3 regions of the Okeanomitos corallinicola TIOX110 genome follow, and region 3 is predicted to be linked to each of the others. Evidence: predicted binding sites of a transcription regulator. Region 3 holds the regulator's gene; each other region holds the start of a gene.
The links. The regulator NtcA, encoded in region 3, controls nitrogen genes in cyanobacteria. The targets are predictions, from matches to a motif close to TNTGTANNNNNNNNTACANA.
Positions count from the first base shown of each region.

Region 1: a site for NtcA is predicted at 1,621-1,640, ahead of rpe (ribulose-phosphate 3-epimerase). Genes of this name have one in related genera too.
Region 2: a site for NtcA is predicted at 8,012-8,031, ahead of WJM97_RS11365 (DUF3155 domain-containing protein). Genes of this name have one in related genera too.

Region 1 is NZ_CP150886.1:1,889,635-1,900,419, reverse strand. It holds gene WJM97_RS08245 (Uma2 family endonuclease) at 163-738, opposite strand; gene rpe (ribulose-phosphate 3-epimerase) at 887-1,594, opposite strand; gene WJM97_RS08235 (S8 family serine peptidase) at 1,739-3,328, shown strand; gene WJM97_RS08230 (proteinase inhibitor I4 serpin) at 3,524-3,736, shown strand; gene WJM97_RS08225 (thioredoxin family protein) at 4,146-4,727, shown strand; gene WJM97_RS08220 (sensor domain-containing diguanylate cyclase) at 4,791-5,912, opposite strand; gene polA (DNA polymerase I) at 6,149-9,103, opposite strand; gene WJM97_RS08210 (PEP-CTERM sorting domain-containing protein) at 9,568-10,266, shown strand; gene WJM97_RS08205 (Cof-type HAD-IIB family hydrolase) at 10,442-10,785, shown strand, end outside.
Region 2 is NZ_CP150886.1:2,620,743-2,631,527, forward strand. It holds gene WJM97_RS11335 (Crp/Fnr family transcriptional regulator) at 125-715, shown strand; gene WJM97_RS11340 (iron uptake porin) at 858-2,438, shown strand; gene WJM97_RS11345 (conjugal transfer protein TrbI) at 2,918-3,601, shown strand; gene WJM97_RS11350 (S-layer homology domain-containing protein) at 3,965-5,206, shown strand; partial or broken gene WJM97_RS11355 (histidine phosphatase family protein) at 5,303-5,938, opposite strand; gene WJM97_RS11360 (ATP-binding protein) at 6,270-7,631, opposite strand; gene WJM97_RS11365 (DUF3155 domain-containing protein) at 8,061-8,381, shown strand; gene WJM97_RS11370 (cofactor assembly of complex C subunit B) at 8,841-9,371, opposite strand; gene WJM97_RS11375 (DUF3611 family protein) at 9,527-10,096, shown strand; gene WJM97_RS11380 (Uma2 family endonuclease) at 10,119-10,700, opposite strand.
Region 3 is NZ_CP150886.1:2,741,858-2,752,642, reverse strand. It holds gene WJM97_RS11930 (hypothetical protein) at 6-323, shown strand; gene WJM97_RS11925 (aspartyl protease) at 320-688, shown strand; gene WJM97_RS11920 (hypothetical protein) at 723-884, opposite strand; gene WJM97_RS11915 (SLBB domain-containing protein) at 1,619-3,058, opposite strand; gene WJM97_RS11910 (ABC transporter ATP-binding protein) at 3,554-4,534, opposite strand; gene hisB (imidazoleglycerol-phosphate dehydratase HisB) at 4,667-5,263, opposite strand; gene fabI (enoyl-ACP reductase FabI) at 5,369-6,145, opposite strand; gene ntcA (global nitrogen regulator NtcA) at 6,533-7,204, shown strand; gene WJM97_RS11890 (DUF3084 domain-containing protein) at 7,374-8,864, shown strand; gene WJM97_RS11885 (pre-16S rRNA-processing nuclease YqgF) at 8,897-9,319, shown strand; gene WJM97_RS11880 (DUF3146 family protein) at 9,332-9,595, opposite strand; gene WJM97_RS11875 (hypothetical protein) at 9,939-10,785, shown strand, end outside.

The DNA of each region.
Region 1 (10,785 bases), 850 kb from region 3:
AATAACTAAATCCCCGGCTTCTTTTTTAAACTTGTCAATAAATTATCAATTTATTACAGAAGTCGGGGATCTAATGTTGATCGTTTTGGTTGTGCAATTGGCGATCGCTACTACCTAACTTTCACTCTCACCACCTGATCAAGTGTAAATATATCTATAATATCAGCCAGGAAATACCTTAGACAAATCCAAAACTAAATTAGGGAAATGTGGCAACTTCACAGACTCATGAGGTAATAAAATCAACTTACGACGATAATCAAAATTACCTTGAGAATCTTGATAAGGCTCACTGTAACACTCTAAAATATTATTAATTAAATTAAAAATCCAATAATCAGAAATACCCGATTCTGCATATAAAGGTAATTTCACTTCTTGGTCATATTTCAAAGTAGAATCAGAAATTTCAACTAATAGTAAAATGTCAGACGGTGTGGGATGATCTATGAAATAGTCATCAGCACGATTACGGAGAATTGCTAAATCCGGTTCTGGTTGACTGTTTGGAGGTATAGATATAGGATCTTGATTTTGTAAGGTTGCATGATTACCTATTAATTGTGTTAACTCTCTGATTAGTCGCCTATTGAAAGTTGAATGTGATTTACCTTTTGCAGCCATTTCAATTATCTCACCTTTAATTAATTCAACTCGTTCATCTTCTCTAAAAAAGCCGAGTTCCGTTAGACGATGATATTCAGCGATGGTGAAACGTTTAGCAGTAACTATATTCATAAAAGTTAAAAGTTACAGAATTACAGAGCTATTTATATATTAACTGTTTCTCAAACTCGGAAAATTCATTTTCCATAGTTAATAAAATAAACCCCCGACTTCCCAAAGAAATCGAGGATTTAAGTATTATTTAATTAACACTATGCAATTACACAGCCGCTAATTCTTTATTGGGACGTTTGCTGTTACGAATATTGGTAATTGCTTCCGCATAATCAGGAGCATTAAACACAGCAGAACCAGCTACAATGGCATTAGCACCGGCTTCCAAAACTTGCCAGGTGTTATTAGCTTTCAGGCCGCCATCTACTTCAATCCAAGGATCTAAACCGCGTTCATCACACATTTGACGCAGTTTGCGAATTTTGGGAACTACACCAGGAATAAAGCTTTGACCACCGAAACCGGGGTTAACGCTCATAATCAGCACTAGATCACAAAGTTCTAGGGAATATTCAATTAATTCTAAAGGTGTACCGGGGTTGAGTACAACACCAGCTTTTTTACCGAGTTCTTTGATTTGTCCCAAAGTCCGGTGTAAGTGGGGTGAAGCGTTATGTTCAGCGTGTACAGAAATAATATCCGCACCAGCCTTAGCAAACCCTTCTACATATTTCTCTGGTTCTACGATCATTAAATGGACATCCAGAGGTTTGGTTGTCACTGGACGAATTGCCTCCACAACCAGAGGACCTATTGTAATATTAGGTACAAAACGTCCGTCCATTACATCAACGTGAATCCAATCTGCTCCCGCTTTATCTACAGCGCGAATATCGTCACCTAGACGACTAAAATCTGCTGATAAGATGGATGGAGCAATAACTATAGGCTTTTTAGATGGGTTTTGGGTCATGGCTAGTGGGTTTTTAAGCTTTTTCGTCTGTAAGGATTGTAACAAAATATGGACTTTTTGGAAATTGGAAATTGGTGATTGGTAACTAATTATTTTCTGTCACCTGTCACCTGTTACCTATCACCAGTCACCTGATAACTGACCATGAAAAAAATCTGGATTATCTGCGGTTTGAGTGTTTCCTGTTTAACTGTGCCTGTATTGGCATCTATGCAGTTTAGTAGTCCTTTAGGAAGTAATGGTATTGATGTGCTGAAATTACATCAACCACCTTACAATTTAACTGGTCGCAAAATTGCCATTGGTCAGGTAGAAATTGGTCGTCCTGGGATGTTTGGCTTAGATAAGACCGTCTCTAAAAACCGTGCTATTTCTCCCATGGCAGTGTTTTCAGGTACTATAAAGGCTACATCAAATAGTGGTGTTGATCCTCATGCTTACAATGTAGCAGCGGTGATGATTAGTCAAGATAAAGCTTGGACTGGAGTTGCACCAAATGCAAGACTATATTCTTCTGCTATTGGATCTACGAAAAATATGGGTCAACAAGAAGAATGTTTATCTGCACAACACATAGCATTACAAAATGGTGGTGATGTTCGCGCTATTAATTTTAGTTTTGGTGAACCTTTAAACCGTGATCCCAGGCCAGATGCAGTGTTAGATGGTCAAGCTTTACTAACTTTGTGTATTGACTGGTCAAGTCGGGTGCATAATGTTGTTTATGCGATCGCAGGTAATCAAGGTAAAGGTGGGATTCCCATTCCTACAGATAATTTTAACGGAATTAACGTTGCTTTTTCATCCCCAAGAGAGGGAATTTTTAATAAAGTTCATGTTTCTAATTTAGCAGGAAATAATCAAGGAGTAGGCGATCGCCTAGCAGGTAAAGAATTTAATCTTGGTGGACGCAGATCAGTTAGCATCATTGCTCCTGGTACTAACATTCCTGTACTCAATCCTGATGGTAAACTGAATAAAGTTACAGGTTCAAGTTTTGCCGCACCTCACCTGACAGCAACCATCGCATTATTACAAGAATTTGCAGATAGACAGTTAAAAATTAAACAGCAAAATTGGACTACGGCTGCCAGAAATCATCAAGTTATGAAAGCTGTATTATTAAATTCAGCCGAGAAAATTCAAGATAATGGTAATGGTTTATCGTTAGGAATGACCAAAAATTTAATAGACAAACAAAATCGTAATTGGTTCGCTTCCGACGCTTATAAATCTCCTCAAATTCCCCTAGATCCACAAATGGGAACTGGACATTTAAACGCCTATCGCGCCTATCAACAATTTATGTTTGGTCAATGGCAACCTAAAACAAAGATCCCTCCCATTGGTTGGGATTATAACCAAATAAATGTTAATTCTACTCTAGAATATAGTTTAGAAAAACCATTGCAACAAAACAGTTTTGTAGCCATTACTTTAACTTGGGATAGATTAGTAAAATTAAATGATAAAAACCAAAACCAACAATATGATATAGATGAATCTTTTCAAGATCAAGGATTAAATAATTTAGACCTTTATCTAATTAAAGAAGATGGGTTAAAAACAGAAACAGCTACCTGTGCTTCTGTGAGTAAAATTGATAATATAGAGCATATTTTCTGTCCCGTTCCCATTACTGGTAAATATAAAATTCGCGTCCAGTTTCAACAACAAGTAAATCAACCAACGCAACCATATTCCCTCGCTTGGTGGACTGTACCTGTAAATTAGATATTGTTACCACAGAAACCTGCTTTTTAGCCAAAATAAATACTGAAAATAAAAAATTAATTATCTAGAGATAAAACCCCGTTACCAAAACTGTAACCACCTGCTCTTTATGTACTACTATATGCGATAGTGAACATCTGATACATCATCAGCGTCTAACTTAACAGAAAGCTAGAACAACAAATGAGGTAGTAGATGAACCGATACAAATTTAACGCTCTACAAGAAAATTTTTTACAAAGAAGGTATGGAGTAAGTTTGGGTAGACGCTACGTTTTAGCCGCAGCTAGTATTATGATGTTGAATGTACTAGGATATTCTTCGGCTGAAAGTAATACCAATGCAATCAGTCAATCCCGCTTATCTAGTAGCGATTCTAGTCTCACCATAGATAAGGATAAATGGTGATATTGGGCAAAAGTTAAGAATCAAATGGTAGATTATTTTTGGTATTTTGTGACATTCTCGAATGCTTTATTCGTGCTGCTGAAATTTTGATTTTTTACAGGGATTCATCTACTTTTTAATATTTTTACTATTTTTAATCTTTAAAACAGTTTAATTTTTTTAATTTTTCCCTGTTAACAAGTATTACCAACTATTGCATACATACCATTTCTAGTTCAAGATTGTTTACATCATAAACTAGGAGATAAGGTTTCTCAACTTTATTTAGAACGCTGTCAGCAGTATCAGTAATATCTTTGAACACCTGACTCCTCACAAAAAACTTTTACAGCAAATTCTCAAGTAGTATTTACGCTAAAGTAAAAGCATCTAGCCAAACTTTTTCAAAATTATTATTATCGGGGGAATTATGGTTTTAACAGCTTCCACTATGTTAGCAATAGGCACTAAAGCACCAGATTTTCATCTACCAGAAGTAGTATCTGGAAAAAAAATATCACTCGCTACTTTTGCAACCAAAAAAGCATTACTGATAATGTTTATCTGTCGTCATTGTCCATTTGTTAAACATATCCAACAAGAATTATCAAAGTTAGGAAACGACTACTTTAATAGTGATTTAGCAATTATTGGAATTAGTGCAAATGACGCTCAAAACTACCCCAATGATGCACCAGAATCATTAAAAGAAATGGTGACTGAACTAGATTTTAAATTTCCTTTATGCTACGACGAAACCCAAGAAATAGCAAAAGCTTATACCGCAGCTTGTACACCTGATTTCTTCCTATTTGATAGTGATAGAAACCTAGTTTATCGAGGACAATTAGATGATAGTCGTCCTAGTAATAATGAACCTGTAACTGGGAAAGATTTGCGTGCAGCGATTGAAGCAGTTTTACATAATCAACCAGTTATAACTGAACAACAAGCAAGCGTTGGTTGTAATATTAAATGGCAACCAGGAAATGAGCCTAGTTATTTCGGTTAAGAAAATATCAGGCAAAAAATATAAAAAATATCATACTATCTGAGGTTGTTTCCTTCTGTTAAATCAAACAACCTCTTTCTTTTTCTTAGCACGTTTTTGTTGGTACATCAATTCATCTGCTATAGTAATTAAATGGTCTAAAGATACTGGTTGGTTATAATCATAATTCACAACTCCTATACTCATAGATACTTCAAAACTTTGATTACTTGAGCGATTATATTCATCAATAGAGTATTTGAATCGTTCGATAATAACCTCTAAACTTGGGTTATCGCCTTGTAATAACACTACAAACTCATCACCCCCTAATCTTCCCAAAGTATCAGATTGACGGAAAGTTTGTTTCATTAAATTCGCAGCTGTAACTATGGCTATATCACCCATTTCATGCCCTAATTTATCATTTATTTGTTTGAGTCCATCCAAATCAATAAACATTAAATAGGTAGAAATTTGAGTTCGTTTGGCTAATTTTAATTGTTGTTCGGCAATTACAAAAAAACCACGCCGATTGTATAAACCTGTTAACTCATCAGTTAAAGAAAGACGGCGCACTTCAGCTTCAGCAACTTTTCTTTCTTCAATTTCTCTTTCTAAAGCAATAGTCCTATTTTTGACTCGTTGTTCTAATTCAGCATAAACTTCAACATTTTCCATAGCCACAGATGTCACATCTGCTAATGCTTGCAAAACTTTGACTTCCTCTACAGTTGGTTGATGGTGAGTTGCCCAATAAGTACCAATTGCTCCTATTGGTTCTTGAGTGCGGATAGGAACCATCACCATACTTTTAACAAAAGTCGGTTTATAAGCAACATGAGGAACACGCTCATCAATACTCACATTTGCAATAATTGCAGGTTTTTGGTTAAGCATTGCCCAACCACCAATGCAAATATTCATCGGAAATCTTTGGCCTTTCCAAAGGGGAGCAATAGCATCCTCATCAGCATAGTAACAGTAACCATTATCGCGGAGTACAAAACTCGCACCATCTGATGCGGTTAATTCTCTGGCTGCTACTCGCACAATTTCCATAATTCTTTCTAAACTACGCGCTAGGGAAAGCTCTTGCACCACTATTAATAAGCGTTCCATAGCCTGTAAATATTGTCTATTTACATGATTTTCTGTCTCCACCCATGTTTGACAACACAATGAAACTGATAAGTTCTCGACCATACTACACCCCAATTATTTTTAGACGACAAGTCTAGAGATTATGTAGTAGCCTAATGTGAAATCAACTGTGTTTGTGGAAATAATTCAACAACGACATTTAACAGTTTGTTCAATTACTACTTTCATACCTGAGCATATTGTACAAGCACCACGTAAATTCTTCAACCTTTGTTCAAAAAATGTAACTTTGTGTCTTGTCATAATAATACTGATTTGTGTCACCTATTACCGAAAGGCTACTTTGTTTCCATCCAATTATCACCCGCACGTACATCAACAACTAAAGGTACACTTAAACTCACCGCATTTTCCATCTCTGACTTAATTTCTATTTGTAATTCTTCCCATTCTTGGGGAGGAACTTCAAACACTAATTCATCATGTACTTGTAACAACAACCGTGCTTGATATTTTTTTAAAACTTCATGTAATCGTACCATCGCTATTTTAATAATATCTGCACTTGAACCTTGAATTGGTGCATTAGCAGCAGAACGCAATAACCCCGCATCATAAGCACCCAAATTTTTTAACTTACTCAAATCAATATCTTCTAAACTACTACCTTTTAAATTCTGTAAGCTTCTAGTAGTAAACTCGAAATAACGTCTTCTTCCCAAAATTGTCTCTACATATCCCTGACAAATAGCTTGTTTTTTAACAGTTTCTAAATATGCAAACACTAGCGGATATCTTTGGTTAAACTTTTTAATAAATTCATTTGCAGTATTTTTATCTACACCTGTAGAGCGGGAAAATTTTAACGACCCCATCCCATAAATGACACCAAAATTAATTGTTTTCGCAAAACGTCTTTCTTCTGATGTTACTTCATCTTTTTCAAACACTAACTTTGCTGTGACTGTATGAATATCTTCATTATTTTGATAAGCTGAAATTAATACAGGTTCTTGACTCAAATGTGCTAAAATTCTTAACTCAATTTGTGAATAGTCCGCAGCAACCATTAACCAACCAGACTCAGGTAAAAATGCTTTTCTAATTTGACGACTAAAAGCTGTCCGAATGGGAATATTTTGTAAATTGGGATTAGAAGAAGATAACCGACCGGTTGCAGTTGCAGTTTGGTTAAAATTAGTATGTATTCTCTGAGTTTTGGGATGTACCAATGCAGGTAAAGCATCTACATAGGTAGATTTTAATTTTGATAATGTTCTATTTTCAATAATTAAATCAACAAAACCAGTCTCATCAACTTCTTGGAGTTTTTCTAAAGTTGCAGCATCGGTAGAATAACCTGTTTGAATTTTCCGGGAATGCTTGGTACTTAAACCCAGTTTTTCAAATAAAATATAACTAAGTTGTTTAGGAGAACCTAGATTAAACTTTTCACCAGCAATTTCAGTAGCTTGTATTTCTAATTTCGCTAATTCTGTTTCTAATTGCTGGGATAATTCTTGTAAATAAGCGGAGTTAATTCTTACTCCTGTATATTCAATTTCTGCTAAAACCGCTTCTAGAGGTTGTTCTACTTCTACTAATAATTTAGCTAATTCTGGTATTTGATTTAATTCTTCCTGTAATTTCAGAACTAATTGAAATGTCGCATAAACTTGATTGCCACAATAATAACCTACGGTATTGATATCAATATCAGAAATATTTTTCTGTGGTTCTTTTTTTCCAGCTTTGGGAACTATTTGATTATATTCTGTTAATTGTAAACCCAAATATCTTAAAGATAAATCGCTTAAATTATGGGTATTATCTGGATTTAGCAAATAACTTGCTAACATGGGATCAAATACTACACCAGCTAAGTTAATTCCTTGATTTTTAAAAATCAATCGGTCAAATTTAGCATTTTGAAATGTTTTCGGATAATCTGCACTTTCTAAAATTTGACGTAATGCTGATAACACAACATCTAGTTGTAAATTATTGCCGTTTTTATGGCCAACGGGAATATAAGCAGCTTCATTTTCTCCTGTTCCCCAACAACAACCAATTCCTACTAAATCTGCATCTCTGGGATCTAAATCTGTAGTTTCCGTATCCCAAGCAACGGGTTTTTCTGGGTTAGTATGTTTTTGGAGAATACTAACTAATTCTTGTAATTTATCTGCGGTGTTAATAATAGATATCTGAATTGATGAATCATTTTGTTTCTCAGCATTTGCTGTATCTTCAGCACTAAAAAACCATAACTCATCATCATCTTCTGATTCAATTTTATTGATTTCTGCTGGTTTTGTTTCTGAAACTTCTCCACCAAACTTTTCTTGTAATTTGTTGATTTGTTCTATGAATTTATTAAATTCTAATTTCTCTAAAATCGGAATTAAAAGATTATGATCAAACCCTGTTAATTGACAATCTTCTAAGTTAACTTCTAAGGGTACATCTACAACTATCTGTGCTAAGTATTGAGAATGTAGTGCATCATCTTTACCAGCAACTAACTTTTTCTGATTTGCACCTGTTATTTCATCTATATTTTTATATATTCCTTCTAAAGAATTATAGGTGTTTAATAATTTTACTGCTGTTTTTGCCCCAATTCCTTTAACTCCAGGAATATTATCTGATGTATCACCACATAGGGCTTTATAATCTACAATTTGTGTGGGTAAAACGCCTAATTTTTCTTGAACTTGTTCTGCGTGAAATTCAGTGATACTATTTGCAGAACGTTTTAAAGCTTCTGGACTAAAATTTAAAACTGTAATATTTTTTTCAGCATTAATGAGTTGGAATAAATCTCTATCCCCTGATAAAATCTTCACCCCATAACCAGCAGTAGAGGCTTTTTGGGCTAAAGTTCCTAAAACATCATCCGCTTCATAACCAGGTGATGTAAAAATAGGTAAATTTAAAGCTCTCAGTAAATCTTGTAAATTCTCTATATCAGGAATAAAATCTTCTGGTGTTTCTGCTCGACCCGCTTTATAGGTATCATCCGCTTCGTGACGAAAAGTAGGTAAACCCAAATCAAACGCTACGGCCATTGCTTGGGGTTGTTCTGTTTTCATTACTTCTAAGAGACATTTAAGAAAACCAAAACATACGCTGGTAGGAATACCGTCCTTTGTACGTAGTCCTCCGTTTTTACCCTTAGCAAAGGCAAAATAGGAACGGAAAGCCAGAGAGTGTCCATCTACGAGAATAAACGTAGGAGTTTCGTGGATTTGCGGATGAGAATTCAAATTACTAACGGAATCTAGAGACATAATCATATTATAGCTAGTGTTTTTTCTGGTGTAGATAATACTTAAACTAAGTATTTATTTGTTACATTTAGGTAAGTATCGGAAATTTACTATTATTACTTTATGTTTTTTGATGATTTTAGTAGTGAATAATAAAATTACAAAGCTGTATTTTAAACATCAATTGCTTGGATTCGTGCTTTTGATAAAACCAAATAGAGAAAGTCTAGAAAATCATGTAACTTTTGATATATAAAGATTTTAAGTTTTTTTTGTTATTTATCTACTAAAAAATATTTATAAAGTCAGAACTTATTGTATCAGGGATTTTACTTAAACAGAATATATATATTATATATTTGTTTTACGGCAACGATTATCTAAATTATTTAAAATTTAGACTAAATCAAGTATTTTCACGAAAGTATTAATTATGATTTTAGAGTTAAATGTGATCAGTAAAAGTAATTTTAGCCATATACACAATGAACTCTAAACTTTTTGGCGCTTTAGCAGCTGCCACTACCCTAGCCGGAATTGTTGTTACCGGTGGAACTGCAAATGCAGCTTCTATTAGCTATAGTGCTAATTCTGGAGATTTCGCTTCCACCGATTTCTATGATACAGTACTCAGCATTCAAAAATTTAATTCTGCTCTGGGTACACTTGAAAGTGTGACTTTAGATATCACTGGCAACATCAAAGGAGATGCCAGGTTTGAGAGCTTGGATGCAGCTGCAACTATAATCAGAACAGAGATTGGTGCAGATCTATTTTTAAATCAGGGCAGTACAAATTTACTTACACTGAATCTATCTCAGAGTGAGTTATTTAACGCGACAGCTTTTGATGGTCAAATTGATTTTGGTGGCACTTCTGGAGGCTCTTTTGACAATATTATGGATCAAAGGGCACAGACTCAGACTCTAACCGATAACTTAGGTGCTTTTATTGGTTCTGGTAATATTGACTTCTTGCTTTCAGCTACAGCTCGATCAAGTATTACAGGATCAGGTAATCTTGCGACTATTATTAATACACTTGCTAAAGGGGAATTGACAGTTACATATAACTATAGTGCGACTTCCGTACCTGAACCATCAGCTTTTCTGGGATTTGGTTTAATTGCTGGTTTTGGATTGTTGTCACAACGCAAAAAAAGCCGATTTCAAATCTCCAAGTAGTACATTTTTTGATAGGTGGTTTTTCCACCCAATTCTTGATCTTTATATTTGTTCTTTATCGTATTTATCAAAATGCGGTAAATTTTCATTTTTACCCAAAAATTTATTAACAATACTCCCCATTACTGACTACTGCCTGTTAACCTTTGACTGGAACTGAGATTGTGGGGAATTTATGCACAAAGCATCTGCTCTTGCAAATAATATCAAGCTATTAGTTTTAGATATAGATGGTACGATTGCTGGCCATGACAATCAAGTCAGTGAAACTGTCAAACAAGCTATTACCGCAGTCCGAGCTAAAGGTATTCACGTAGCCATAGCTACGGGTAGAATGTATTGTTCGGCTTTGCGTTTCCACGAGGAAATCAAGTCTAATTTACCATTAACAGCCTATCAAGGGGCTTGGATTCAAGATCCAAATACTGGTGAAATTCACCGTCATTTAACGGTTTCTCCACAAATAGCTGATCAGTTATTAGATTACTTTGAAAAACCACAATGGCGATCGCTCCTCTC
Region 2 (10,785 bases), 120 kb from region 3:
TTCCTTAAATTTCCATCATCATAAAAAATCATTAATATTTCTAATAGATAGACTTCAAATATTAATTTTGAATAATTTGAATAATTTGAATAACCATCAAAATTACCTTCCTATCTAAGCAAATATGACCTTTTCTACAATTCAGACGCTCAAACCTACTGACAACAAACAATTGGCTCAACAATTGTTCACCGCTAGGTCAGTAATTCCCGTAAGAAATGATGTATTATGGCGAATTGATCGGGGTATAGTTCGCACCTTAACTTGGAACGAAGAAGGAACATTTACCACACTAGGTTATTGGGGTGTAGGAGATGTAGTTGGCTACGCTTTGTCAAAAGTACAACCCTATCAAATCCAATGTTTGACAAGCGTTGAGGCAAGAATTATACCTCCCGATCTTTGGCATGAAGATATCAAGGCACTGTTATCTCACATCCAACAAGGGGAAGAACTTTTAAGCATTTTGCATCAAAAACCAACTTCATTAAAATTGTGGCATTTTTTACTGTGGTTAAGTGAGAAATTTGGGCGTGATATAGAACATGGTAAATTGGTAGATTTAAATATCACGCATCAAGATATCTCAGAAGTATTGAACACAACGAGAGTCACAGTGACAAGATTACTACAAAGATTTGAATCTGAAGGAAAAATATTACGCCATAAACGTAGTATTGTCCTAAATTTACCGACTAAGTTAACTAAAATTTAATACTGAAAATTAATATGGGACTTGTGCAATCAGGGATAAATAATGTATATTGATTACTAAGAATTTTATGTGTAAATTCCCCTTCCAGGGAAGGAAGTTTATCATAAACATGGATTTATTAAGTGTGTGTGAGAGAAAAAGCATGACAAAACAATTTTGGAATGTTCTGAAAGTTAGTCCTGTAATTGCAGCAACTTTACTGTCTGCTAACAGTGCTTTAGCTAACGAAGTTCAAGAATCAGTAACCAGCGTTGCTCAGTTATCCCAACAGACAGATAATATAGGCCAAGTAACATCTGTTTCTCAGTTTTCCGACGTACAACCCACAGACTGGGCGTTTCAAGCATTACAGTCCTTAGTTGAACGTTACGGTTGTATTGCAGGTTATCCCAACGGTACATACCGTGGTAATCGTGCCTTAACCCGTTATGAATTTGCTGCTGGTTTGAATGCTTGTTTAGACCGTGTTAACGAATTAATCGCTACAGCAACCGCTGACATGGTAAGTAAGCAAGATTTAGCTACCTTACAGCGTTTACAAGAAGAATTTTCTGCTGAATTAGCTACTCTTCGTGGTCGTGTAGATGCTTTAGAAGCTCGTACCGCTGAGTTAGAAGCTAATCAGTTTTCCACCACTACCAAGTTGAAAGGGGAAGCTATTTTCTCGCTTGATCAAGTATTTGGTGATCAGGTTGCTGGTGGTGGTGATTTAGAATCAAACACAACCTTTTCTGACCGTGTACGTTTAAGCTTAGAAAGTAGCTTCACAGGTTCAGACACTTTGCAGATGCGAATGAGTGCTGGTAACTTCATCCAAAACAACGACGTTACTGGTACAAGAATGACCCGGTTGGGCTTTGCTGAAGAAACTGGCAACAACATTGAATTTGATAAAATCAACTACGCCTTTAACTTTGGTGAAAAAATCCGTGTCAAGGTTGATGCTGCTGGTGCGGAAATGTACGAAAACATCAACTCCTTTAACCCTGATTTCAAGAGTAGTGGTACAGGTGCTATCTCTCGTTACGGACGTTTCAGCCCCATCTATCGTCAAGGTAATGGTGGCGCTGGTGTAACTGTACAATTGAATCCTAAAGGTGCATTTACATTAAGTGCAGCTTATTTAGCACCTGATAACCCCAATGATCCTGATCAGAAGAACGGGATTTTTGATGGTAGCAGTACCATTTTTGGTCAGTTAGAATTCAAACCCAGCAAAGCTTTCAATATTGGTTTCACCTATGCTCGTAGTTATGAGCGCGGTGGCTTTGTAGACCTTACCAACAGCACAGGTGGTCTCAATGCTCGTAGACCGTTTGGTAACGTTGCTACCACATCTGACAACTACGGTGTACAAGCTTCTTTCCAACCTAGCTCTAGAATAGCTGTTGGTGGTTGGGCTGGTTACACTAACGCTCAAAGTGAAGTCAGTGACTCAGATGCAGACTTGTTCTACTGGGCTGCTACTTTAGCGGTAAGAGACTTGGGTAGAGAAGGTAATACATTGGGTCTGATTTTTGGTCAACCACCTAAAGTTACAGGTGCTAATGGTACTGCAACAGAAGATTCTGACACTTCTTACCACTTAGAAGGTCTGTACAAAATGAGACTAACCGACAACATCATGATCACTCCTGGTTTGTTGGTAATCTTCAATCCAGAACATGATAACAGCAACGATACTATTTACGTTGGTACTCTGCGTACTACCTTCAAGTTCTAATTTGAATGATGAATTTGTTGAATAGGTATTTTATTTAACCTCTAACTTTTAACCCGCCTTTGGGCGGGTTTTTGTTTGGGAAAAATTATCGGTTAAACTAACCCACGGTTTTTACTGATTTAATTCCCTTGTTACATTTGTCAAAATCTTTATCTAAAGCTGGTTTGAGACGAAAGTTAAATACTTCTTCCCATACCTCTACACCATACTGAGTCACAAAATTAGTTTCTAGAGTTTTGAATTTCTCCCATTGGTGTTAGCGCAGCTTACTGGAGGTATCGCTAATTGCAGTCAGCATAGGAACAATAGTATTGATAGGAACTTGAACAGATGTTTCACTCATTTGGGTAATCCTCAAAAATACAGATTATTGGTAGAGGTTCATCTAAGGGTTTAGCAATGCTAAACCTGATAACTGAGAGAAACTATCCTGCTTAGTCCACGTCATCATATCTATCACAATCATTGGAAATTTCATAATGAATAGTATTATACGTTGGAAATCTAGCACTGCTGCATTGATGGCAATGGCCATTACTACAGCTACAGTTACACCTTTATTTACCTTTGCTCCTGCTCAAGCACAATTTAATCTTAATCAATCTCGTTCTGTAACAATTCCAGCCAATGTTACCTTACCTGTCACCTACGAAAAGGAAAAGGTAATTGTGCAACCAGGGGAAACTACGCCTCTGACATTAAGAATAGCTAACGACATCATAGACAACAACAGAAATGTTTTAATTCCTCGCGGAACTGAAATTATTGGTGAATTGCAACCAGTTAATGTAGATAATGGTTATTACAACAACGACAATAAACAAGGTGTACGTTTTGTAGCTAGAGAATTAGTCTTTACTTCTGGTAGAAGACAACAAATTTTTGCTAACTCTCGTACCATTTCTGAAACCGAAAGAATTTCTCAAGGTACTGATACTGGACGGATATTAACTGATGCGGCAATAGGTGCGGGTGCTGCTACAGTAATTTCACTGTTAACAGGTAACAAGAAAATTGAAACCTTAGAACCCATTGGTGGTGCTGCTGCCGGTGCTTTAGCAAGTGTGCTGTTAAGAAAAAAACAAGCTGATGTCTTCGTTTTGCGTCCAGAAGAAGATTTAGACATCACTTTACAGTCAAATTTGGTACTGTCTCGTTACTAGATTTAGGGTGGGTGATAGGTTTGAGAGTTTTTATTTTATTTTTCATATTCCCGATTTCTGCAAGAAGTTGGGAATATATTTTTTTGCTACTAAACACGGTGGGGAAATTGATTTTCGCAAGATTACAAAAAATCTAGATTTGTAAGGGTTTAGCATTGCTTTACCCTTACCTATTTAATCAAACGGGTATGTATATTAGTTTTTCTGCTTTTTCCCGACTACTAACTGCTGACTGATGAATGCTGACTATAAAACTATTTACAAAAGGTAGTAAAAACAGGAACTGTTTGATGTCAAAATTGTCTATGTAGATAACAGAAGAGTTAACTAGAAAAACAAATAATTTTTACAGGAGTAAAATCAATGTTTACTTTAAATCGTTTACAATCTAAGACAGCTTTATTGATGGCTTTAACTGTCTCTGCTGGTAGTATAGCACCTTTAATGACACCTGCGCCATCTTTGGCACAAACCAATTTTTCTGATGTTTCATCTAATTATTGGGCATCACAATTTATTCAACAATTATCTCAACGGGGTGTAATTGCTGGGTTTCCTGATGGTACATTTCGTCCTGAAGAACCGGTGACACGCGCCCAATTTGCGGCGATGATTAATAAGGCTTTTAGTAAGTCTGCACAACGTCAGCCTGTTAATTTTAATGATGTAGCTAGTAGTTATTGGGCTTATGGTGCAATTAGACAAGCCTATTCTATCGGTTTCTTGTCGGGATATCCTGGGAATGTTTTTAGACCTAATCAAAATATCCCCCGTGAGCAGGTTTTAGTTTCTTTGGCTAATGGCTTGGAATATGCTCCGATGAGCAATACTGAAACCACTTTGCAATATTACAATGACTCTTTTAATATTTCTGGCTATGCACGGACTCCTATCGCTGCGGCTACTGAGAGGGCAATTGTAGTTAATTATCCTAATGTTAAGTTTCTCAATCCTACTGTGACTGCTACTAGAGCGCAGGTAGCGGCGTTTATTTATCAAGCGTTGGTTAGCACTAATCAAGTGGCGGCTATTAATTCACCCTATATCGTTGCATTGCAAACTACTCCACCACCAATTACTACTGTAACTATTCCTCAAGGAACTGTAATTCCGGTGAAGTATGAACAAGCACAGAAAATTCTGGTGACAAAGGAGGAAACTGCACCTTTAACTTTGACAACTTCCCAAAATGTAATTACCCAAGATGGTACTGTGGTAATTCCTGCTGGTAGTCAGGTAATTGGTGAACTCAGACCGGCTCAAGGTGGTTCTCAGTTTATGGCACAAAAGTTAGTTTTGACTAATGGCCAAGAATATAATTTGAGTGCTTCTTCTGGTGTGATTACTAAGGTGGAAACTGTGAGAAAAGGAAGTAGCACAGGTTCAATTATTAAGAATACTGTGTTGGGTGCAAGTGCGGCTGCGGCTATATCTGCGGTGACAGGCGATCGCGCTATTGCCACTGAGGAAGTTCTTGGTGGTGCTGGTATTGGGGCTTTAATTGGTCTTTTCTTTGGTAAGAGTAGTGTAGATTTAATTGCGATTGAACCTAACACAGATTTAGAAATGACTATTAATCAAAATCTGTTAGTTTCTTTGCAATAGAATATCAAGGAAAGGAGTCAGGAGTTCAGGAGGCAGAAGGCAGAAGGCAGAAGTTAATATTCTCCCCCATCTCCCCCTCTCCCCCTCTCTATATCTCTAAGTTCCTGGACGAGAACGAATATGATCGGGTATGTGGTAGCGATAGCGAAGCGCTGCTGCAAGCAGTTCGCCTAATATTTCTAACAAAGGATCATTAACGTCAAATTTAACCATACTGACTGATGCCACCAAAATATTTACCCGATAGCGATAGCATCCCAAATCAATTCCTAGTAAACTACAAAGCATAATCCGAATTGTGGCTTTATGAGAAACTACTAAAACATTACCTTCAGAGTGTTTATCTATAATTTCAGTAATTACAGGCATAGAGCGGTTAGCAATTTCTACCGCCGTTTCTCCACCTAGTGGTGCATTCCAAGCTGGTTCTGACAACCATTTCATATAGTTTTCTGTGTAATTCTCTTGCACAAAGGATTTACTCTTGGTTTACCATTCACCGTAACTACCTTCTCTGAGTCCTTCCCGTACCTGCATCTCGACACCAACAACATCACAAAATGGCTTGGCAGTGGCAATGGTGCGTTTCATAGGACTAACATAAACCGCAGCAAAACTCTCTGTCATTTGCAGTCCTGCTGGTGTTAAATCTGCATCAGTTTTACCACAGAAATTACCGTTTTGACTAAAGGTGGTTTCACCATGTCGTAGTAAATATAAGTTGAGTGTCATAGATTGTATTGTGATAGTGATAAAGGCGTTTGTGCAAAAACAGAGTACCATCAATTTCACAATTAAGTAGGGTTTGCTGATAAAGTCTTGTCGTGGAGACAGGTGACAGTTTCAAGAGTTGGATGGGAACTATTTTTCCTTGAAGCAGGAATTAAATGCAAGGTTTTTCAGTTCTCACCTCATCAAAGCTTGCATTTTTTGAAAGTCAAAATCGCTAAAATCGTTTACCTGTAATGTTTTGAGATTTATTCAGCAAGCCCTAAGTATGTAACCAGAGGACAAAATACAACAGAATTCAGGAGGTGAGGGGGTGAATAAAGATTGTTACCGATTACCCATTACCAATTTTTAACCAAATCATGACTGTAGTTCCTGGTTGTTTTAGGGAAGTAAGATTGGAATTAAATGCAGGGCTGAAAACTTCAATTTCTCCCTGCATTTGTGCGATCAGTTGTTTGGCGATCGCAATTCCTAATCCTGTACCGGGAATTTCTGTTTGTGCTTGTACACCCCGGTAATGCCTTTCTCCTAAATGTTCTAAATCTTCTGGCGGTATACCAGGGCCTGTATCGCTAATGGCTATGCCTTGGAAGTTCGCTTTTTGATATCCAGTTTGAATAAAAATTTTACCACCAGTGGGAGTATATTTCAAAGCATTATCAATGATGTTATTTAAAACTTCTTGGATGGCTTTAATATTAGCTTTTACTAAGGGTAAATCTGCTGGAATATCGGCAATTAATTCTAAATTTCTTTCTTGGGCAATAGCTTGAGCAGATATTAATAATGGTGCTAATAAATCTTTTAAATGGCAATTTGTGACTTCTTCCCCAGTTCCTGGTAATAATAAAGGTGCTTTGGTTGCTGTTTGCAAAGATGCTTCTACTACATTGGATGCTGTTAGGGGTATGGGTTCTAAATCTGCATTAGTTAAGGCGATGACTTGATCAAATTGTTGTAGTAATTCATTGAGGCGATCGCTTTCTCTAACTATGCTGATGGCTACTTCCCGATTAGGATCTGTGGTCAGTAATCTTTTTAAAAGTAGTTTACCAAAGGTACGAATAGCTGTTAAAGGATTACGGAACTGATGTAAAAGATTATCTAATAAATCTCGTTGTTGTTCTTGGAGAATTTGCTGTTGATGTAACTGTTGCTCTAACCATACCTGACGTTGATCTAAAATAGAGGCGATGGCCAGGGTTTTAGCTATGCGCTGAATTTGACTCTCTTCACTTTCATTCCAAGGTCTATCTTCTCTTCCCGTTACCAATAAACCCATCATTACCCCTTCATAAATTAGAGGTAAAACTATTTGATTAGCACTGACAACATATTCATTTTCTGAATTGGGGGTAGCTGCTTGATCTGTATTTCTAGACTCTGAAGGTGAAGTGAAAGATTTTGAGGCAGCAGTCAATAATTTTCCCGGCTGTGCTGGTAATGACAAAAGGTGATTAGATTCTAGTTCTATTTGTTGAACTGCTTTAGCCTGCGTAAGTTTTTCTCCCTGCTGTAATGCTGCTGTTTCTGGGTAGACAACCACAGGAATTAGTTGTGCTTGGCCTGTGGACGTTTCTCCTAATTCTTGTGTTAAGTACACAATACTCAAAGACGCTCCCAGTCCTTGGGTTAGTAGGGATATTTGCTCTCGACACAGAGCAATGAAATCAGAACTGGCAGACATTAACATTGTTTAGCTCTTGCTCAAAATTATGACTTAGCAGGGACAAATAGAAAACTTGCTGTGTTTTTGGCGATCGCCTTTTTAGTTTAACTATATTCTCTCATTATTACTTGATTATGGATAATTAACTATAATTTTACTCTCAGAAAAACTAAGGCACAAACAAGCAAAAGTGTGGAAAAAAAGCAACATTTCTCACCACCTCTTCTTGCTTACCTTTTCATCACCACCGTTTTTCACAACCAAATACTTAGTTATTTTTAATCTACTTTTATCACCACTTAGCTATAAAAATTTTTCTCAACTTCCAAAGGAAAACTGTAGTTGTATCAAAACATTAAAAACCATTGATTTTTTAAAATATAACGTATATAATTACGACGGGTTTTGTAGCTATAACTACAATCTGATAGCTTGAAAGAGGAGGACAATAGGTTGGCAAGGAGACGTAAACGGAAAAGTCGTCGTCGTCAGGAAGGGCGACGCATCCTGGAACACGTGCCTCAATATAGCATCGAAAGCGGCGAAGATAAACCTGTGACAGCAGCGAGAAAATTCATTCAAGCTGAAGGTATCTTGCCACCTGCATTGCTACTTGTAAAACGGAACGAACACACCACAGACCGTTATTTCTGGGCGGAAAAAGGTCTGTTTGGCGCTCAATACGTAGAAGAAAATCACTTCTTATTCCCCAGCTTGAGAGTGTTGGAAACTCCTGTTGCTGGACAAGAATTAGTGGCTGTAGCTAGTCGTTAGCATCTAGACAATGGTTTCTCACGCATTGAATCCTACTCATTACTTCTGACTCTGACATTAATTAACTGGCAAAATTGATCAGTTTATCCAAAAATTCAATTTTTTTTTAGTTTTGAACTGAAATGCCAGTCATGCTTACCCAAATTAGAGTATCAATTCTTGGTCAGGAAAAAGCCACAAGAGCAAGATATCTATTCTGCTCATACAGCAGGGAGTAGCAACAAAATCAAGCACATGAATACAGTTATTGCTGTAACTATACTTATCGGAAATCATCAATATTATCTATCAAAGGATTTAGATTATGTTGACGACTCCAGAAAATAGTCAGCAAAACTGTCAAAATAAGGATTTGTTTTGCCTCCTCCCTACTGCTCTGTTTCCTCAAAAGTCAGTCAGAAGTAATTAGCTTAAAGCATCAGGATGTAATTCTATTCACCTTGGAATGGCCGCCAAGGTTTAATCCAACATCTTTAACTGTAATGCCCTTTGTAACTCAGCAAGTTCATCTCTATGGGCAACAACAGTAATTATACTTGAGGAGTGCTGCTCATTTTGGACAGATTCCATTTTGAGTGACACTTGCTCAAGTCTTCCAGATTTGCGCCAATAAAATATACCACTTAATGGTGACAGCAGTACCAAAGATAGAAAAAGTGGACTTTGACTATCAAATACCTGAGCTAAAACCAAAGACAAACAAGCAAAACCAACAGCAGCTAAAAAAGTCAAAAAGATAGCTAAAAACCAGCTAGGTCTGACAAGACCTTCAAAAGTAACTATATTTTTATCTTGATCTATAGATGTCACACGATAGGCACGGGAGCGAAAATAATCCTTGAGTTGAGTCATCAAGGTAGTCTCATCTTGTTCAGAAACCAACTGAGCTTTTTCGATGCGGTCTTTAGTAGAAGCGCGAATAAAGAAAAATAGTCCTACTGATAACAATAAAGTGAGTAGGAAAGTAGACGGCACAATAGCAGTATCCATAATTAATTATTACAGTTTGACTTGATCTAACTTATTCATTATCAATTATTCTGGAAGTTAAGGGAACAGGTGACTGGTGACTGGTGACTTGGTAATCAATTGTATTTTTCACCATTACCCATTAACAATTATCTATATCTTTAATTTTTAATCTAATGACACAAAACTCCGAAACCCCATCCTCTAATATTCGAGCGATCGCCCAAAAGTTTCGTCTAGCTGGTTGGATTAGTTTTTGGATTCAACTTGTACTAGGTGTAATTTCCGGGATAATTGTCTTATTATTTGCCATATTTAGTCAAAGATCAGGTAGTCCCAACAACAACCCAGGCACGGGATTCGGTGTATTTTTAGCCATTTGTGGCATAGTTGTTTTAGGTGTCGGTATTTACTTAGCCTATCGTTACACCAGAATTGGCAAACAATTAGATTCCTCTAACCCTAGCAATCGTCCCCGGAAGCTGGAAACAGTGCAAATATTAAGAATGGGACTATGGATAAATTTAGCAGGAATACTGGTGACACTTTTGGGAGCGCAAGCGATAGTAGGTACACTGGTAGCCAGGTCAATATCTCCACAAGCCGTAACTACTCAATTGTTTGACCCTACTCGGATTATCAGCGGATTAGATATGCTAGTAGTTCAGGCTAATACCAATACAATCTCAGCGCATTTTGCAGGGCTTGTAGTTTCACTGTTTTTGCTCAATCGCATTACAAAATAGGTGATTAATAGAATTGCTATTGTTAATTATTGAAAACAGGTAATTCTAAAATAAATCCAGGTAAAACATCTTCTCCAAATAAATTTGTTGGTAATAATATTATTTCTACAGATTGATTTTGACGATAAATTTCTACTTGTTGATTTTGTGGATCAATTAACCAACCTAACCTTAAACCACTATTCAGATATTCCTGCATTTTTTCCTGTAATTGAGTTAAAGAATCAGTACGAGAGCGTAATTCTATAACAAAATCAGGACAAATTTTAGGGAATTTTTCTTGTTCTTCAATGCTTAAAGATTCCCAACGTTCATTAGCTATCCAAGCAACATCAGGAGAACGTTTACCACCATTAGGTAAAGTGAAAATAGTGGAAGAACTAAAGACTTTTCCTAGCTTAGTTTTACGATTCCAAATTGCAACATCAGCATTAAATTCGGATTCTCTATTACCACTAATTGCACCCACTGGAGGCATAATAATTAATTCTCCTGTAGCTGTTTCTTCCAGTTTCCAATCTTCGTTAGTTTGACAGAGGTGAAAAAATTGTTCATCACTTAAACCAACATTTTTGATATTTAAAATTACTGGTTCAGATGTCATCATTGCTGAAAACCTCCTGGTTTTAAATATAGTTTATCATATTTTGTAGGTTGGGTTAAGCGATAGCGCAACCCAACAAAATCTT
Region 3 (10,785 bases):
AAAATATGCTAGAAATTCAATCTCATCAAAAAGTACATCGGGGTAGATTATTTCCTGAAATTCAGTGGACAGAAGATCAGAAACATCTTTATAGAGATAATTTAGAAAATCATCATCAACGCTGTAGAGTTATTTTTGAAAGATTGCAGCCAGAGTTGATTAAAAATCATTATAACTGGTTTATGGCAGTTGATTCAGAAACTGGGGATTATTTTATTGATCAAAATGAAGAAGTTGTGACTCAAATGTGTTTGCAAAAACATCCAAATGCTATACCATTTATTTTTGTGATTAATGAAACGGGTGTAGCTGGGAAGATATGATTCTAGGTAGTTTTGGTAGTGATGGGGAGCTTTTTTTTGAAATTGATTTAATTACTGCTGATGGTTTAGAATTATCAGTAATCGCTATGTTAGATACTGGTTTTACAGAACTACTTGCTGTTAATTCCCAAGATTTAGAAGCGTTAGGTTGGCGTTTTTTGCGGGAAAGACCACTAAAAACAGCGCAGGGAATCAAAACTTTTAGAATTTATTTAGGAAAGGTACGCATTGACGGAAGAGAGTTGGAAATTCCGGTTTACGGTGGTGAGGAAATTACAGAAGTTTTACTTGGTAGTCAATGGTTGAAGATTATGCGATTAGTTGCGGATATGTCCGCAGATGTTTTAAGTTTGGAAATAGTTTGAGCAATCTAAATGATTACCAATAACAACAGCATAATTAATATTTTCGTTTAAGTTGCTCAACAAAAATTACCTTTCCTTCCTCAACATTCTTTTTCGCCTTGGCCAAATCTTCTTTAAAACCTTGAGTCTTCAATAACTCTTCCGTGGCATCATTATCTTCTCGATCTACCAAATACGCTAAAAAATCAACAGCCACTAATCATCTTTCTGGTGACAGCTGATCAATATATTCTTGAATTTGTTGGCGGATCTCTCCTGTATTCATAAACTATTCCTAAATTTTTAAGCAGATTATATCGTAAATATCCATATGACAGATGTAGGCGATCGCTTTTCTCTTTCTCATTCACTGAAAATAGACAATCGTTAATATTGTGACTTCCCATTTATTCTTTTTACTAATCCAGGCTACATCACATAAAATGTCTGATTTGTCAACCCCCCGATTTCTAACCCGCAAATAACAGCATCAAATATTTGTAATTCTCTGGTCAGGAAATCTTGCTAATTTGCTCAAATTTTTTGCAGATGTTCAGGTTTACGAGTTCTGAAATACTTACGGGGTAAAGACTTTTAATTTGCAGTTATCAATGCCTGTTTAGAAATAGACAGAGTTAGGCAAAATACAAATTCTACTAAATCATAGCAGATCGCTGAAAGTATTGCAATATCGTTGATAAATAAAAATAATTCTCAATTAATTATTAAGAAAATATAAAGGAGAAAGTTTATAAGTTTTAAACTACTCAACTATTTCAATTCTTCTATAATTTAAATTTATACAAAACCTAAAAGAGAAGGATCTTACTGTTGATAATTGACTGCTGCTATAGTATACAAAATAAGCCTGCTGTAGCAGGCGGAAAACACTTATTTCTCATTAAGCAAATTTTGGGATGTGTTATCATCCCATTTTTACAATATCCTTGTTTAGAGTCCAAAGAATCTGAGAACGTTAAATATCAGACCCAATGGACCAGCTACAGTACCGACCGTATCTCCAGTCTTAGCAATACCAGAACGGTTAACTACAACAACGTCATTGTTGCGGAGAATGGGATTAGTTTCGTCATTAATTTCCTTAGAGAAATCTATTTTAACTATTCGTTTAGTAACAGTACCATTGGGATTGAGGCGAATTAAATCTACTGCTCCACTACTTGCTCTTGCATCATTAAAACCACCAGCCGCCAATAAAGCCTGATTTAAAGTGCTATTGGGTTGTAGCTCTGTTAAGCCAGGTTTTTTAACTTCTCCCACGACCCCAACTTTAATGGTTGCAGGTGATAACGTAGTATTAGCTAATGCAGTGGCTTCTGCGGCGTTAATTTCAGTCGCCATGGGAACAATAATAGTATCTCCATCCTGCAACACAACATCTTGATCTAGGTCTCCTGTTTGCAGTAACTCCCACAGATTGAGAGTTATAGTTTGTTGTGTGTTAATTCTAGTCGGACGGCGAATTTTAATATTCCGAACATCTGCTTCTGATGTAATTCCCCCAGCTAGTTGGATAGCTCGCATAACAGTTGGTAAGCCGCTACCTGTTGTTTCAGGATTAACAGCACCTGCCTGGAGAGTTGCACTTCCTGGTGTTACCAGATAAGAACCAGGGCGATAAACTTGACCGGTAATGGCTACTGTCCGGGGTGCTGTTTGACTAGCTGCATAGTTAGCTGCAAATAAATTGCGCGCTTCAGCAACATTTAATTCTGTGGCTGTGGGTACAACTATGGTGTCTCCATCCCTGAGTGTGATATCTAGGGGAATTCTGCCTGTTTGAGTAATTTCTTTTAAGTTGAGACTGATAACTTGTTCCCCTGAACGTCCAGTTTTACGACGTAACTGCACTTTGGTAACATCTGCGGCTAGTGTTACTCCTTCGGCTGTGCTGAGTGCTGCTAATACTGTGGGATATTGTAAACCAGGGTTATCGCCACCTGTTCCCTGTAAGCTGAGAGTATAAGCTCCTGGCCGTGTCACTTCTCCAGCTACAAATATGTTAATGGGACGTGGGGATAACAGGTTAACTGAAATCAGGGGACGTTTGAGAAAGCGAGCGTATCTTCTGGCTATTTCATCAGATGCTTGCTCGGTGGTTAACCCTAAAACAGAAACACTACCAATTAAAGGCAGGTTAATTGCTCCGCCGGGAGGAACTTGATATTCACCTGTATATTCAGGTACTTCAAATACATTGACACGAATGCGATCGCCACCACCTAACAGGTAATCTGTAGATATGTTTGAGGTGGATGATCTTTGCTGTTGTGCTAGGCTAACGACTGGTAAAGCAAGATTGACTGTGGTAAGTAAAACCACAGATGTTGATGTGTGAGTTAGGAGTTTCCACAAATTTATATTAAGCATATTTACCTGAGAATTTGAGAGTAAGCACTGTAAAGTAATGTCTAATCATTTCAACGTTGACTATACTTAATTATTGGAGTTCCCCCGACAATGTTATCTTCTTCAGTAATTGTTATTGTCCGGATATAATTTGATTAGGACTACGTGTTTTTTAGTGAAGTAATTTTAAAGCTGATGCGGATGTCATCAATGATTTGTTAATGATTAGAGCAATTTTTAGATAATTAGTCAATAGTTAAGCATCAACATTTATTATTGGTAATAATTGGTACTATGATTTAGTAAGGTTTTTGTTGGTGTTAGTTGTTATTAATATTTCTCACGTACCACTTTATATTTATCCCATAAATGCTGCCCTTTCTAAAATATTCAAATGTTTGTAGGCGGGGAGAATTCATGAATCAGATAGTCACTTTAGGCTGAATATTGAACTTATGAAAATAACAAGTTTTTCAAATCAAATTTACAATAAAGGCTGGATTTAATCTGACAAAATTACTGCGAAGAAGTTTGATTTTGGATCTGTTCAATAAAGAATTCTTCTAGAGAACGATGGGAAAAATTAATAGTGATAATTTTCCCCCCCATCAATCGGAGGCTGGAAAGGAAATCGTAGTAATCTTCTTGTAAAATACCATGCCAAGTACCATCAGCGTCAAATTGTAGATCAGCTATTCTTTTTTTCAGAACTTCTGCATCTCCACCTTCACCTTTAACATGATATGTATTTTCTGTACCTAATAGTTCGTTGAGAGAACCACTACAAATTAATTCTCCTTTGGCTAAAATTGCCACGCGATCGCAAATCTGTTCTACTTCACTTAAAACATGACTATTGAAAAAGATAGTTTTTCCTTGTTTTTTCAGGGAAAGGATAATTTCCCGCATTTGGTAACGTCCCAATGGATCAAGTCCTGACATTGGTTCATCCAAAAATACCAGGTCTGGATCATTAATTAATGCCTGAGCCATACCAACCCGTTGTAGCATCCCTTTAGAATAACGTCGCATCAATTTTTTACGAGCATCAGTTTGAGATAAACCCACCAGTTCTAATAATTCAGGAATACGCTGACGTTGTATTTTGGTAGGAATTTGAAATAAACCAGCAGCAAATTCTAAGAATTCCCAACCTGTGAGATAGTCATACAGATAGGGATTTTCTGGCAAATAACCGATACGCTGTTTCACTGAGCGATCGCCCAATGGTTTTCCTAACAATAATCCTCTCCCCGCAGAAGGGCGAATAATTCCTAGTAGTAATTTTAACAAAGTAGTTTTACCAGCACCATTGGGACCTAGTAAACCAAAAGTTTCTCCAGGATAAACTTGTAGAGAACAGCTTTTAAGTGATATAACTTGTTGATTCAGCCAAAAACCAGTGCGATAGACTTTTCTCAACTCAGATGTGAGGACTATCGGTGGTTGATCTATAGGATTTAATTGAGGATCAGGAGTATCTGTAACAGGATTCATTGTGGTTAAACTACCAAGAATCTACAGGGTGTGAATGACTACAGGGTAAACAGTAGCACGATAATAGACATAAGAAAGTTAATCTGTCAATTATCCGTCAGAGAATAATATTTGAGCAATATTTATAGTAATTTATAATACACCCTTAGAACTAGGAATAGTTTCAGCACGACGTGGATCGATTTCCGTAGCCATCCGCATAGCTCTAGCAAAAGCTTTGAAAGTGGCTTCAATAATATGATGGGAGTTAATACCATCTAATTGGCGAATGTGTAAGGTCATTTGACTATGATTGACCACAGCTACAAAAAATTCTCTCACTAATTGAGTATCATAATTTCCCACTCTTTGAGTAGGAATATCTAAACCATAACTGAGATGAGGCCGACCAGAAAAATCTAAAGCGACTTGAATTAAAGATTCATCAAGGGGTGCAACAAAGTGACCAAAACGGACAATACCTTTTTTGTGTCCTAGTGCTTGGTGTAAAGCTTGACCCAAGGTAATACCAACATCTTCATTTGTGTGGTGATCATCAATTTCCCAGTCACCTTTGGCTTGAATATCTAAATCAAACAAACCGTGGGAGGAAATTTGATGGATCATGTGGTCTAAAAAGGGAATTCCTGTGTCAGATTTACAGATCCCTGTCCCATCAAGGTTAATAGTGACTTGTACTTCTGTTTCCCCAGTTGTGCGTTTAACTGTAGCAATGCGTTGATTAGTCATTAGTCATTAGTTATTATTTATTGGTGATTGGTGATTGGTGATTGGGTTTTTTATTCACCCTTACTTTTTTACTGTCACCTGTCACCTGTCACCTGTCACATCTTGTTACATTCCCATCATTTCATAGCCAGAATCTACATAGAGAATTTGCCCAGTAATACCACTAGATAAATCACTACATAAAAATGCGGCGGTGTTGCCTACTTCTAATTGTGTAACAGTGCGACGTAAAGGAGCGACCTTTTCCACATGGTGAATCATATCTAAGATTCCGCCTACGGCTGAAGATGCTAAAGTCCGGATGGGACCAGCGGAAATGCCATTAACGCGAATATTTTGGGGTCCGAGTTCTGCGGCTAAGTAACGGACACTAGCTTCTAATCCTGCCTTAGCTACACCCATAATGTTGTAATTGGGGATAGCTCGAACTGCGCCTAAATAGGAAAGAGTAACAATACTACCACCTTCTGTCATTAAAGGCTTGGCAGCACCGCTTAACTGCACAAGTGAGTATGTGCTAACTTCTAAAGCTTTATTAAAACCAGCACGGGAAGTGTTGCTAAAATCGCCGGTTAGATCTTCTCTATTGGCAAAAGCTAAACAGTGAATGAGGATGTCTAACTTACCCCATTGCTGCTTTACAGTTTCAAAGGTAGCTTGAATTTGCTCGTCATTTTCAACGTTACAAGGTAGGAAAAGACTAGGTTTGAGGGGTTCTACTAATTCAGCTACTTTTTTTTCAAATTTGCCCTTGTCATCTGGCAGATAGGTGATACCCAGGTTAGCACCAGCTTGGTGTAGTTGTTGGGCAATACCCCAAGCAATGGAACGGTTGTTAGCAATACCAGTAACTAAGGCGTTTTTTCCAGACAGATTCAGCATAAAAATTGTCAATGTGATCAATCACTAGGAGCATACTTAACAATACTAGAATCTGAGTCTTTTTTGACTTGGTTGGGGATGAGATTTGGCAAAAATCTAATTTTGGGGGTGTGAAGAGGATCAAAATTGCAGTTAATTGTTTAAGAAGTTGTGAAGATCGTGCAAATTTTTGAACAAAAAACCCAGTTACTTGTGTTTGTGAAACAATTAATTAATAATTTATAGCTCAAAATCACAACAATTAGGTATCATAATCAACAGAACTATATAAATTCATAGATTTGAGTATAGGAAAAGACAGAAAGGTTGACGGTGCTTTCTAGATTTTTCAGGTGTATTCTTAGGTAATCAGTTTTTGTTTTTCCGGCATTGGGTAGGGGAAGGGAGATGATCGTGACACAAGATAAAGCCCTAGCAAATGTTTTTCGTCAGATGGCGACTGGAGCTTTTCCACCAGTTGTGGAGACGTTTGAACGCAACAAAACGATCTTTTTTCCCGGCGATCCCGCCGAGCGAGTTTATTTTCTTCTCAAGGGTGCGGTGAAACTCTCCAGGGTATATGAAGCAGGGGAAGAAATAACGGTAGCACTGTTACGGGAAAATAGTGTTTTTGGTGTGTTGTCGTTACTGACGGGAAATAAGTCAGATAGATTCTATCATGCCGTGGCCTTTACTGCGGTTGAATTACTTTCTGCACCAATTGAACAAGTTGAGCAAGCACTCAAGGAAAATCCAGAATTGGCGATGTTGATGCTGCGGGGTTTGTCTTCGCGGATTCTACAAACGGAGATGATGATTGAAACTTTGGCTCACCGAGATATGGGTTCTAGGTTAGTCAGTTTTCTGTTGATTCTCTGCCGTGATTTTGGTGTCCCTTGTGCTGATGGTATTACTATTGATTTGAAATTGTCTCATCAAGCGATCGCAGAAGCTATTGGTTCTACCCGTGTAACTGTGACTAGGTTATTAGGGGATTTACGCGAGAAAAAGATGATTTCTATTCACAAGAAAAAGATTACTGTGCATAAACCTGTTACCTTGAGTAGACAGTTTACTTAAAATCTGCTGGGGGATAAGTTGACACAAATTTTAGTTGTAGAAAAAACACTCATACTTGGAGGAATATTTCAAAATTGACTAATTTCTACTTTTGCCAATCTTCTTTCCCCCACAGACTATGGTTGAAAGTAGTAGGCTGTATCTGGAAGCTTTTTGGTGGTAGTTGAAGATGGCCACTGGGTACATCCTGATAGCAGCAATTCTAATTTTGGGAGGCGTAATTGCCACCGTGGGCGATCGCATCGGCACACGGGTGGGTAAAGCACGCCTCTCACTCTTCAATCTGCGTCCGAAAAAAACAGCGGTATTAGTAACAATTTTTACGGGTGGGATCATTTCTGCTTCTACTTTAGCAATTCTATTTGCGGCTGATGAAGGGTTGCGAAAAGGGGTGTTTGAGTTGGAAGATATTCAAAAAGACCTGATAGATAAACGAGAACAGTTAAAAATTGCAGAAGACCAAAAAAATCAGGTAGAGAATCAGTTAACGGAGTCAAGGAAAGAACAAGCTCAAGCACAGCAAGATTTACAAAAAATTAATCAGTCTTTGCAAGCTGCTAATGCTAAACAAAGAATTACACAAGCCCAACTTAACCGTACTATCAGTCAGCAATCTAAAACCCAAGCTCAATTAAAAGATACTCAAAGTAGATTGGGTGAAGTGGTGATTCAGTACAGAAAGTCTACATCAGAATTGCAAAGTTTATATAATCAACGGCAAGAATTACAAACCGCAGTTGCAGAATTAGCAAAGGAACGTCAGCGGTTGTATGCAGAGGCTAAAAAAGCTATAGATGAAGCTAAGACGGCGATTGAAAAACGTGATCAGGAATTGGCTAATCGTCAAAAAGTGATTGAGCAGCGTGATCAAAAAATTGCTAATTTGGATAAATTAATTCAAAATCGAAATTTAGAAATTAAACAAAGGGAAAAAGTAATTGCTACTAGGGAATCTCGCTTAAAAGAATTGGAAAAACAACAAACATATTTAGAGCAGGAAGTAGCAAGGTTAGAAAAATATTATCAATCTTACCGTGATTTACGTTTAGGTAAGTTGGCTTTAGTTCGTGGTCAGGTAATCGCTGCTGGAATAGTGCGTGTAGATAAACCTACTGCTGCTAGTCAAGTGGTAATGCAAATTTTGCAACAAGCTAATCGCAATGCCAATATTCAATTAAGTGAACCTAATACAACTCCTGGAAATTCAGAGTTATTGCGTGTTACTAAAGAAAGGGTTGAACAACTGATCAAACAAATTCAAGATGGTCGAGAATATGTGGTGAGAATTTTTTCTGCTGGTAATTATGTCCGAGGAGAAAAGCAGATAGAATTTTTTGCTGATGCGATGCCAAATGAATTGGTGTTTTCAGCTAGTGAAGTTTTGGCGACAACTTCCGCTGATATGAAAAATATGACACTATATCAATTAAGGCAAAGGTTGGATTTGTTGATTTCTGCTTCTCAGTTTCGCGCCCGTAATGCTGGTATTCTGGAAAATGTACAGATAGATGGGACTGTTGGGCGATTTTTTACTCAATTACAAGAGTCTCAAGCAACACTGGAAATTAAAGCGATCGCAGCAGAAGACACCTATACAGCGGGTCCTTTGAGAGTCAAGTTAGTAGCAATATCTGATGGAAAAGTTATTTTTAGCACTTAAATTAATGGGTAATGGGTAATTGGTAATAACTAATGACTAATACACAACCTGCAATTTTGGGCTTTGATCCTGGTCGAGATAAATGTGGTGTGGCTGTGATGGGATTGGATAGAAAACTTTATTTCCATCAAGTTGTCGCTGCTGATGAGGCGATCGCTCAAATTTCATCATTAAGACAACAATATCCTATTTCCTTAGTTGTGATGGGAGATCAAACCACGGCAAAAAAGTGGAAAAAACAATTGAATCAGGAATTAATTCCCACTGTAAATATTATTTTAGTGGATGAACGTTATACAACTTTAGAAGCACGCGATCGCTATTGGCAAATGTTCCCACCCACAGGAATAACAAAATTGTTACCCAAAGGTATGCGACAACCTCCCAGACCAATAGATGATATAGTAGCTATCCTTTTAATTGAACGCTACCTTAATCGCTTAACTTCTAATTAATAATTAATTTATTTATAATTCTGCCCGAATCGTAAAAGCATAATCTCCCCCTGGTTCTAATTGATAATCTTGTTTTTCTAAAAAGCGACCGAGAGGTTCTTTGATTAAAGCCCGACCTTGAGAGGGTTTGACAGATAATTCCCCCCGACGGAAATGCCATTTAAAATGCCATTCAAAATCTCCTGCACTGACATCACCTTCAATTAAGCCATATTGCCAAGATTGAGCGGTGATGCGGACATGGGCGGTGGTTTCTGGTAGACGTTTAGCACTCACTATGATGGATTTCCAATGAGGGATAACAAGTTAACCGTTTAGGTTACTTAGTTTTTATGTAGCAAACATTCTGGAAATTGACAAATTAAGAAGGTGACAGGTGACAGGTGACAGGTGACAGAGTTAAAGATTTGTTTATGTCTAGGTTTTCTTATCTGTTGATGTCCCAACCAGCTTAAAAGTTGTTGTAACAAGAAACTCTGATTTTTGGGGATGTTACTGGTTGCGGAAATAAAAGTTGTGTATTATGTAGTAAGTGTAATTTTTTAATACGTCAATGCACAGTAATAAAGTTGACGTTATATTTTTTTAAATTTTTGAAGCAAAAATTTTGATTAGAGAGATGAATTCTAGACAAATTGAAAGTTGGGCATTGAGAGTTATTGATTGTGTCAAAAGTGGTCAACCTAACGAAGATTTTTTGGTTGAGTTAAAGGCAGTCTGGATACCTGAAGCGAAGGCTGCTCGTCGAATAGCAGGTCATGCTAATGCTGCACGAGGAGAGAATATACTTTGGCTAATAGGTGTTGATGAAAAAAAAGGTATTGATTGTGTTATTGGAGCTAATGCCAATGATGTTGCTAGTTGGTATCCTCAAGTAGAGTCCTTTTTTAATGAGCTTGCTCCAAGAATGATTTCTTCATTGAATATTCCTGTTGATGACAAAATCGTTGTGGCTTTGCTATTTGAAACTGAGCGCGCTCCTTTTGTTGTTAAGAATCCAGTTTATGGTTCTCCAGGAGGAGGTTCTGTTGAACTTGAAGTTCCTTGGCGTGAAAAGACTGCTATAAGATCCGCACATCGTTCTGACCTGATTCGATTACTTGCTCCACTCGAATTATTACCGGAAATCGAAATTCTTGAAATTGAACTGACAGCCACAATTGCAGGAGAAGATTCTGTAGGAAATTATCATTCCGATGAATTGCGTTTAAATTCAGAGTTGTACATTGTTCCTAAAAGTAGGGAGCGTGTGATCATTCCATATCATCTATGTCGCGTAGAGTTTGAAATTTCTGGAATTCCAACATTTGAGTCTAATCCGATTAGTTTAAATCCTGCTCTTGATGACCATAGATTGGGAGCAGGTAAACCTGGCTCTTTAACAATTGAAAGTACACGATACGAAATCATAATTGATGGTCCCGGTAGGATTTCACTCGCAGCAGCAACAAAAAGACCTTCTTTAC